3 regions of the Cytobacillus sp. FSL M8-0252 genome follow, and region 1 is predicted to be linked to each of the others. Evidence: riboswitches for the same ligand, from Rfam matches in the RefSeq annotation. Region 1 holds a riboswitch; each other region holds the start of a gene.
The links. A riboswitch is a leader RNA that binds a small molecule or an ion and turns the genes downstream of it on or off. The one in region 1 is predicted to bind cobalamin.

Region 1 (3,194 bases):
ATCTTACGTTTCTGTACATTCACCCCGATATGACGAGCTCTTTCTTCGCCGAATGACATCGCATTTAATTCCTTGCTATTGGCAATAAGCATCGCAGAACCAATGATAAAGAAAGGAAGGATGATTTGAACATAGTCCCAACCTCTCATCGATACGCTTCCTAACAACCACCCAATAATCTGTCTCAGTTCATCCCCGGTTAAAGCAATCATTAAGGAAATAAATGCACCTAGAAAAGAACTGAAGATAATACCGGTTAAAATGATTGTCTCTACTCTCATGCCACGATCAATTTGTCGCGCAAAGAAAAGGACAACAATTATCGTTAGAAAAGCTGTTGTAATACTAAATAACGGTAAAGTAAAGGTGCCAACAAACGGAATGGATAAACCGAGAAAGATCGTTAATACAGCACCAACAGAAGCTCCTGAAGACACCCCCAATGTATAAGGGTCTGCTAAAGGGTTCCTTAATAAACCTTGAAAGGCAGCACCTGCTATTGCAAGTGATGCCCCGACGAAGCCCGCCAATACGACTCTAGGCAAGCGAATATTCATAACAATATTACTATGCATTGGATTAACATCATTACTTATCGGTAAACGTAAGATTTCCGCTCCAATGATATTGAATATATCTAACGGTAGCACTGAAACAGTCCCTATAGAAATCCCCATCATCATTGCTACACATAAGAAAACGAACGCACAGAGATAAGCAACACCTCTATTATTTAAATACTTCTGGGTAAATCGCTTTTGCAAGCTCCTCTACTCCTTCTACAAGTCTAGGACCTGTACGAGTTACCTTATCAGAGTGCACATCATAGACTTGCTTCTCTTTAACGGCTGTTACATCTTGCCAACCTTCTCGACTTAAAAGGGTTTCTACCGCATTTTCCGTATAATACCCGTATGTAGTAATAATCACATCAGGATTTTTTTCGATGACAGCTTCCTCGTCAATTTGTGGCCAACCTTCTTCTTCAATTACATTTTCCGCTTGGATCAAATTGAGCATATCATCAATAAATGTTTTTTGACCGGCAGTATATAAAGAAGGAGCTGCAGAGATTTCTACAAAGACAGATTTTTTCTCTTCAACAGACTTTGCTTTTTCTTCAATTTCTGCCAAACGGGTTTTCATTTCCTCAACTGTTTGATTTGCTTCTTCTGTTGCTCCTGTTGCTTTACCAATCATTTCTATGGAATCATATACTTCTTCAAAATTCTGTGCATCATTGACAATAAGAACAGTAATACCAGCATCTCTTAATTGATCTAAGCCTTCAGTACTATTATGCGCTCCTGAATTATGTGCTAATACAACATCTGGATTTAAAGCAATAATTGCTTCTACATTAAATTCTTGTCCACCGATTTTTTCAATATCAGCTACTTCTTCTGGATAATTATCAAAATCAGATACACCGACTACCTTCTCACCTAACCCTAATTCGAAAGCGATTTCAGTATTACTCGGGATTAATGAAACAATCGCTTCTGGTTCCTCTTCAATCACCACTTCTTGATCCGCAGCATCCGTTAATGTTACAGGAAAAGCGCTAGTTTCAGTACTCTCTTCAACCTTCTCTTCTCCATCTTTTTTCGGTTCAGCTGTGTCATTCCCACATCCAGCAAGAATACCTGCTGATAGTAGAATCGAGACTAAAAATAAATACCATTTCTTCATGATTGACCCTCCTTAAAATATAAAACATCCCCATTAGTAGGAGATGTTTGGAAGGAATAATCACGACAAAGAAGCCTTACCAAACACCCCCTATCCTCGTAGGTTACAGTGTTTATGGAAGATAGGCAGGTTTCCTGGCTTATGGTTTATAATCAAAGGCTCCTCCTATACAACATATATAGCAGTTTTCTTTGTTTATTAACCAGTTACAGTGGCGGGACCGCATTGGTTTTACACCAATTTCCCCTATTAAGTCAAAAATTGACACCTATTTCCTTAAATCTACAATTTTCTGTCGATTTTATTATACCTTATCATATTTTGTGGTGCATTATTATTTTTATGAATCAGTTACTTGCCATTCTTTCAGTTTTTTATCAAAAACCAATCTCGCGTCTGGAGTGGCTTCCTTCCTCATTGCTTCGAACTCATCATACATATCATCCATATTAGCGAAATCTCCAACTGTCCAGAGCGGTATATTAATTTTTGTACGTGTCTGCTCACTCTGTTCAAAAGAAATTACCAGGCCTTCCTTCATTAAATTTCTTAATGCCCTTAACGCGCCTTCTGGAACTTGCGGATATGTTTTTTTCTTTTTTAGGCCTAATAAAGATTTTTCTACTTTTAAATGCTCCATCTTCATAGCAGCAACGTCGCCAAGCATTTTGTAAAAGTCCTGCCAGTCTCGGTAATAGACCTTATTTAACCAACCGTCATCATGCGCTAAATAACAATAACGATTGCTTAAATGGTTATAGAAAGGTTTCTTTAAATGCTCCTTTACATGACTAAGATATAGGAGCTCAGCAATTGCTTGAGCAGGCAATTCATTTAACGATTCTTCCTCCTCGAAATCTATCCAGCAAAAATCACCATAACTATAAACATCTTCGTTTATTAGTGCTGGCAGGTCTTCATGAGCCACCCAATCAAACATGGTATGTACATTCAGTTCCCCATTATCATACTGATGCTTCACTAATAGAAGATGCCCTGTCCTGTTCTGTAATGATTGCATAAACTCAGAAAATTCAATTCCATAAGAAATAACGGACTGGTCCTTTTCGTTTAATAAGATATAGATGAGATCTCGAACACTATGATTTTTCTTTCGCAATTTAGAAACCTCCGAACTGAAAATAGAAAGACGAAGAGCAAATTAAATTGTACCACCTTTGTTATTACCCTCATACCACACAACTATTTCGTTTTACTGCAATAATTTATACTAACTACATGTAAATCATAAACAACCGATACAATGCGTCATTTCATCCATTTCATTTTAGCAAAGATAAGGAAATACGATTATTAAAAAAACATTACAAAATAACTATTTCAATTCCTGAGTTTTGTTCATACCCTAAAAAACCTTTTTATATCAAACCAATGATAACAATCCACTTCTAACACATACTATGAAAATAACTAATGGATTAGCATACAATCTTAACTTTTAAATCATACATTACTTTAAGAAATCATGATTTTCCCAGTAA
Region 2 (3,194 bases), 2.3 Mb from region 1:
GTTACCTTCTGTATATGGTTTCTTTTCTTGCAACCGGGTGATGTAGCTAGTGCGTTAGAAAAAATGATTGCTGTACTCGTCATTGCTTGTCCTTGTGCACTAGGATTAGCGACGCCTACTTCAATTATGGCAGGGTCTGGCCGTTCAGCCGAGATGGGTGTTTTATTTAAAGGTGGAGAGCATCTCGAGATGACACATGAAATTACAACTGTTGTGGTTGATAAAACAGGTACTGTTACAAATGGTCAGCCTGTATTAACCGATATCATAGTCGAGCCTGGAACAAATGAGGCCCATTTCCTTTCCATTGTTGCTGCGAGTGAGAAGTCATCTGAACACCCTCTTGCTGAAGCCATTGTGAAAGGGTTAGAGGAGAGAAATATAGAAAAAGTAAAAAGTGAATATTTCGAAGCGCTACCGGGTTATGGTATCTCTGCGAAAGTTACAGGAAAAGATGTACTGATTGGTACAGTTAGATTAATGGTAGAGAATGGGATAGACTCCTCTTGGTTCTCGAAACAAATGAAAGAATTAGAAGGTGAAGGAAAAACAGCTATGCTTGTGGCTATTAACGGTAGAGCAAAAGGCCTCCTTGCTGTAGCTGATACGATAAAAGATTCATCAAACGAAGCGATTCAAAGGCTACATGATATGGGGTTAGAAGTTATTATGATGACTGGAGATAACCAGTTAACCGCACAAGCCATTGCTAAAGAAGTAGGTATATCAAAAGTCATTGCAGAAGTCTTACCAGAAACGAAAGCAGAAGAAGTAAGAAAGCTACAAAGTCAAGGGAAAAAGGTAGCGATGGTAGGAGATGGTATTAACGATGCCCCAGCATTAGCAACTGCCGATATCGGCATGGCTATCGGTACAGGTACAGATATTGCCATGGAAGCAGGAGACATTACACTTATGCGTGGTGATCTAAATAGTATTGCTGATGCAATCATGATGAGTAAAAAAACCATTCGTAATATTAAACAGAATCTTTTTTGGGCGTTTGGCTATAATACAATCGGTATTCCTATTGCAGCTGCAGGTTTCTTAGCACCATGGTTAGCAGGTGCTGCGATGGCGTTTAGCTCTGTGTCCGTTGTATTAAATGCACTTCGTTTGCAACGTGTAAGATAAAAATAACAAGTTCCGTATGAATTTCTATAAAACATTCTATACAATAAACTGAATGAGAAAAACAAGCTAATTTAAATAGTTAGTTTGTTTTTCTATTTTTATAGAAGACATGAAGAAGATTGGTAAAAAAATTTTGTCCTTTAAGATAAATTATTTTCTTTTAATATGGAATATACCTTTAATTAATTTTTGCCCCACAACTTTAACACCATTGATTTATTTCAACAATTCTATGATTTTTTAATTTATTTACCAAAAAACTATTACTTTTCTGGTTTAAGCATACTCGTTTGAAGGTAAAAAAGTAGAGTTGGTCAGCTTGAACAATTTTTAATGGATTTCAAGACTTTTTTACACAAATAAGAAATGCTATTATTTATTATGGTCTTAAATTTACCGCTAAAAGAACGAAATGTATATTTTAGATTTAGATAAAAGAAATAAATTGTATTCTATGAAATGATGTGATATGATTACTCATACAATCTCAGATACAATATATAGTTATTTTTTTACTTCTCGACAACTACATATAGTAATTGGTTGAAGGAGTCCAAATGGACTTAAAATGGGAATCCGGATAAGCCGGAGCTGTACCCGCAACTGTAAGTGTGACGAAAAGAGGAAACCACTGTTCTTTTGAAAGAATGGGAAGGCTCTTAGTAGATTGATACACAAGCCAGGATACCTGCCTTCTTAATCAAAAGTTTCAATTCTTCGGGGCTTGAGAAGATGAAACGACAGTTGATGAAAAGAGTGTATTGTACACTTGTATTTATACTGTCGTTTGATCCGCTCAAGGTGTAACTGGGGCGGTTTTTTTTATGCCTAAATTTGATAGAAATAGTTTGAAGGAGGAAGGAATTTGAAAACAATGATTGATACGACAGTCAATTTTGAACAATTATATCAACAATTCAACAACTTACCAATTAGTGCGTTAGAAAAGCGTGCAGATCAATTAAATCACTTAGAGTTAGATAGTTTCTACGATCAGTTAATACTAGAATGTCTTTCTTACATAAATGTTAATGAACCTGATTGGACATATGTGGCTGCCCATTTATATTTAAAGAAGATTTATCAACAAGCAGCTGAGAACCGAGGGTACAGTGGTCAGGCTTATGGTGATTTTCATTCTTTAATTCAACAATTAAGTGATATTGATATTTATAGTCCTATTTTATTATCTAGTTATACAAAAGAAGAAATTGATGAATTAGGCAAAGAAATTGTCCCTGAAAGAGATCAGCTCTTTACTTATCTCGGGATCAAAATGCTTACGGATCGTTATGTAGCAAAAGATCGCCAAAAGAGGATTTTTGAATTGCCTCAAGAACGCTGGATGGTTATTGCAATGATTCTTATGCATCAAGAAGAAAAAAATCGGCTGCAATTAGTAAAAGAAGCTTACTGGGCAATGAGTAACTTATTTATGACCGTAGCTACACCAACTTTATCTAATGCAGGTAAGAATTGGGGACAACTATCTAGCTGCTTTATCGAAACAGTTGATGATAGTCTAGATTCAATTTATGACAGTAATACAGACATTGCTGCACTATCTAAAAATGGTGGTGGAATCGGCGTTTATTTAGGTAAGATTCGTAGTAGAGGTAGTATGATTAAAGGGTTCAAAGGCGCTTCATCTGGGGTGCTTCCATGGATGAAACAACTAAATAATACAGCTGTAAGTGTCGATCAACTTGGACAAAGACAAGGGGCAATTAGCGTTTATTTAGACGTTTGGCACAAGGATATCTTCTCTTTCCTTGATGCAAAGTTAAATAATGGTGATGAAAGATTACGTACACATGATTTATTTACCGGTGTATGTCTACCTGATTTATTCATGGAAAAAGTAGAAGAGCGTAGTAACTGGTATTTATTTGACCCACATGAGGTTCGACAAAAAATGGGCTTCTCACTAGAAGATTATTATGATGAAGAAGTTGGTGCAGGTACTTTTAGAATGAAATATCTAGAATGCGTCAATAATGAAGAGCTATCGAAGAAGGAAATTCCTGCTATCGATATTATGAAGTCTATCATGCGTAGTC
Region 3 (3,194 bases), 190 kb from region 1:
AAGGGCAATTTGGTTTGCGACTTCGTAACGAGGGATATCGTCGCGGACAAATGACCAGTTTAAAATCGTAATCGGACCAGTGAGCATACCTTTTACCGGGTGATCTGTTAAGGACTGGGCATAGACTGTTTCTGTAACTGTCATTGGCTGTTCAAATGAGACATCTCCATAAATGAGTGGTGGTTTGACACAACGAGAGCCATAAGACTGCACCCAACCGAATTTTGTGAATTGGAATCCGGCTAATTTTTCACCGAAGTATTCGACCATATCTGTGCGCTCGAATTCGCCATGAACAAACACATCAAGGCCTAGCTCTTCTTGAATATCAATCCACTTTTTAATTTCCGTTTTGATATATGTTTGATAGTCAGTAGCAGTTAACTCTCCTTTACGCCATTTTAAACGATTTCTTCTCACTTCCTGTGTTTGTGGGAAGCTTCCAATCGTTGTTGTAGGTAGGAGTGGTAGTTGGAAGGATGTTTTTTGTGTTGCTTGACGAACAGAATAAGGTGCTTCGCGCTCTGCTAGTGATGATGGTAAGTTTTGAATGGCTGTTTGTACTTGTTGATTGTTTCTAATAGAAGATTGATTTAGTGCCTCGATAGCAGTTCGTCTCTCGTTTATCTCATCTTGGATTTCCTCTCTTCCTTCTCTTATTCCTTTCGTTAGCACTACGATTTCTTGTAATTTTTCATCAGCAAAGGCGAGTGCGGTCTTTAATGTATGATCAAGTGTTTCTTCAATTTTGACTGAAACGGGTACATGCAATAAGCTGGATGAAGGCTGGATGATTAAGCGATCTTTCGGAACTATTTCTGTAATTTCTTCTATAAGAGAGAGCTTATTATCAAGTTTGGCGCCCCATATATTACGGCCATCGATGACACCTGCAGCTAATACTTTATCACTTGGGAAGCCGAATTTTTGTAAGGAAGCGAGGTTTTGACCTGCATCATGGACGAAATCAAGGCCGATCGCTTGCACAGGTAAAGAGGTAACAGCTTCATAATAAGTGATGCTTTCAAAATACGTTTGTAAAATGATATTTATCTGTGGTGCTGCCTCGTGTAATGTTTGGTAAACTGCTTGATAGAGTGAGATGTCTTCTTCTGTGAGGGTAGTTGCTAAAATAGGTTCATCGATTTGTACCCACAAGGCACCTTCTTGCTGTAATTCTTTTAAAATTTGTGCATAAAGAGGAACGAATTGATTGACGATTGATTTGAATTCACTTTCTTTATAGCCTTTTGATAATTTCACAAACGTAATCGGGCCCAAGATAACCGGTTTCCCGTCGATTTCAAGCTTCTCTTTTCCTTCTTTATAAAAGGCAAGTGGCCGGTTTTCAGCAAGTGTTGGCGTGAGGTTGTTGAGTTCTGGCACGATGTAGTGATAGTTTGTGTTAAACCATTTGGTCATTTCAGCTGCCACGGCATCTTTGTTCCCTCTGGCAATATCAAAATACGTTTCGATATCAACTTTCCCACCTCTGTATGTAAAACGCTCAGGAACAAGTCCAAACATCACAGCTGTATCAAGGACATGATCATACAGTGTGAAATCGCCAACCGGGATGAGATCAACGCCAAGTTGTTTTTGCTTCTCGAGAGAGGATAAACGAATGACTTCCATTTGTTGCAGAAAAGTCTCTTTATTCAACTTACCACTCCAAAATTGTTCTAGAGCTTTCTTCCACTCCCGCTTCTCGCCAATTCTTGGATAACCTACATTTGAACTTTTTACTTCAGTCAATTTAAACACTCCTTTAGATTGTATTTTCTCAACAAAAAATCTCTCTATTTATTATTAAATGAGAGATTCATACGCAATATTAACTAGAGTTGAGACCATTTGATTTGCTCAACACGTATTCATCACTCCTCTCTATGCATCCGTAGAGTCTAAGTGCAAACAACAGACAGGTCTCCTGACTTCGGATTATCGCTCGTTATCCCTTCCCATTTCTATTATGAAATAGTGGTCAATGATAAGTCGCTCTCCTTCACAGTGGCGGGACCGTGCCGGCATTCCACCGGGCTTCCCTTTTAAGCAATCATGCATCTGTTGCCTTTGTTATTAAGTTTTGAAAATACAAAAGACCTCTCTAATTAAAAATAGAGAGGTCTTTATCCTCTCTTATTTGCCAAAGCTATTACACTTTGCAGGAATTAGCACCTTTTTAACAAATAATTGTTAAAGGTTGCTGGGTTTCATCGGGCCAGTCCCTCCACCTCTCTGAATAAGAGAATTACATATTTATAATATTTTGAATTTTACATATAGATTAGCATAATAAATGGAAGCTGTCAAAATAAATTCTTCATGAGTGATATATATCATCAGATTCAAGCCACTTGCGAAATTTATGTAGATGGTAATAATGCTTGCCATTAAGAATGACTTTTGGTGCGTGAGGATGCTTCTGTAATAGATCCTTCATGTCAGCTTCACTTAAATAAAAGTAAAGATGAAGGTGGCTTTGCTCCACAAGTAAATGATTCATATTACCTTCATTTTTACTACTAAATTGCTTCAACCCATTGCCTATGAAATAGCCAAGTAATGCTAAACCGACGGCAATCCAAATAAAATTCAACTCGAATTCCAATTTGTACTCCCCCTTAAATACATATATATCTACTTTAACATCTCCTAACGAATAGTAATAATATATTTTTTAGTGCCGAATCGGATCAATGCCCCCATAATTAAACCAATCTACCCTGTCTATCGCACCATCTTTCATAGATTGTATACTTGTCCGAGAACAAAATGAGCCAAGCTGTATATATTGATATTACTTAGTGTTTTTCTCGGGTTTGTGATGGAAAAGGCTATAGTTAGCACAAAGGAGACTATTAATTTTGCTGAAGGAGAGAAGTGAAGTGTTATGAATCTATCTGTTATTATTCCCATTCAGAATGAAGAATCTACGTTGTCAGCCGTTTTAGAAGAGTTAGTGAAGATTGAGCCATATGAAATCATCGCTGTTTTGAATGGTTCAACAGATGGATCGGAGAAAATAGCGGAAGCATTTGAATGTAGAAAGCTTGTTTATAAAGAACCTCTAGGGGTGGATATTGGACGAGCAATTGGTGCAAGGGAGGCAAAAGGGGATACGCTTCTTTTTATTGATGGTGATATTGTCGTTAGAGCTCAGGAGCTACAAGCACTGCTTGATGGCATTCGGG

Region 2: it holds a riboswitch for cobalamin, as region 1 does, so the genes downstream of both, MKX83_RS14100 (ribonucleoside-diphosphate reductase subunit alpha) here and MKX83_RS02565 (ABC transporter substrate-binding protein) in region 1, are expected to answer to the same signal.
Region 3: it holds a riboswitch for cobalamin, as region 1 does, so the genes downstream of both, metE (5-methyltetrahydropteroyltriglutamate--homocysteine S-methyltransferase) here and MKX83_RS02565 (ABC transporter substrate-binding protein) in region 1, are expected to answer to the same signal.

The regions. Positions count from the first base shown of each region.
Region 1 is NZ_JBBOWZ010000001.1:492,356-495,549, reverse strand. Features, by position in the region: gene MKX83_RS02570 (FecCD family ABC transporter permease) at 1-764, opposite strand, end outside; gene MKX83_RS02565 (ABC transporter substrate-binding protein) at 730-1,692, opposite strand; cobalamin riboswitch at 1,800-1,979, opposite strand; gene MKX83_RS02560 (hypothetical protein) at 2,033-2,812, opposite strand.
Region 2 is NZ_JBBOWZ010000001.1:2,811,633-2,814,826, reverse strand. Features, by position in the region: gene MKX83_RS14105 (heavy metal translocating P-type ATPase) at 1-1,134, shown strand, start outside; cobalamin riboswitch at 1,667-1,844, shown strand; gene MKX83_RS14100 (ribonucleoside-diphosphate reductase subunit alpha) at 2,009-3,194, shown strand, end outside.
Region 3 is NZ_JBBOWZ010000001.1:305,014-308,207, forward strand. Features, by position in the region: gene metE (5-methyltetrahydropteroyltriglutamate--homocysteine S-methyltransferase) at 1-1,755, opposite strand, end outside; cobalamin riboswitch at 1,904-2,083, opposite strand; SAM riboswitch class I at 2,137-2,249, opposite strand; gene MKX83_RS01580 (DNA-binding protein) at 2,324-2,611, opposite strand; partial or broken gene MKX83_RS01585 (glycosyltransferase family 2 protein) at 2,894-3,194, shown strand, end outside.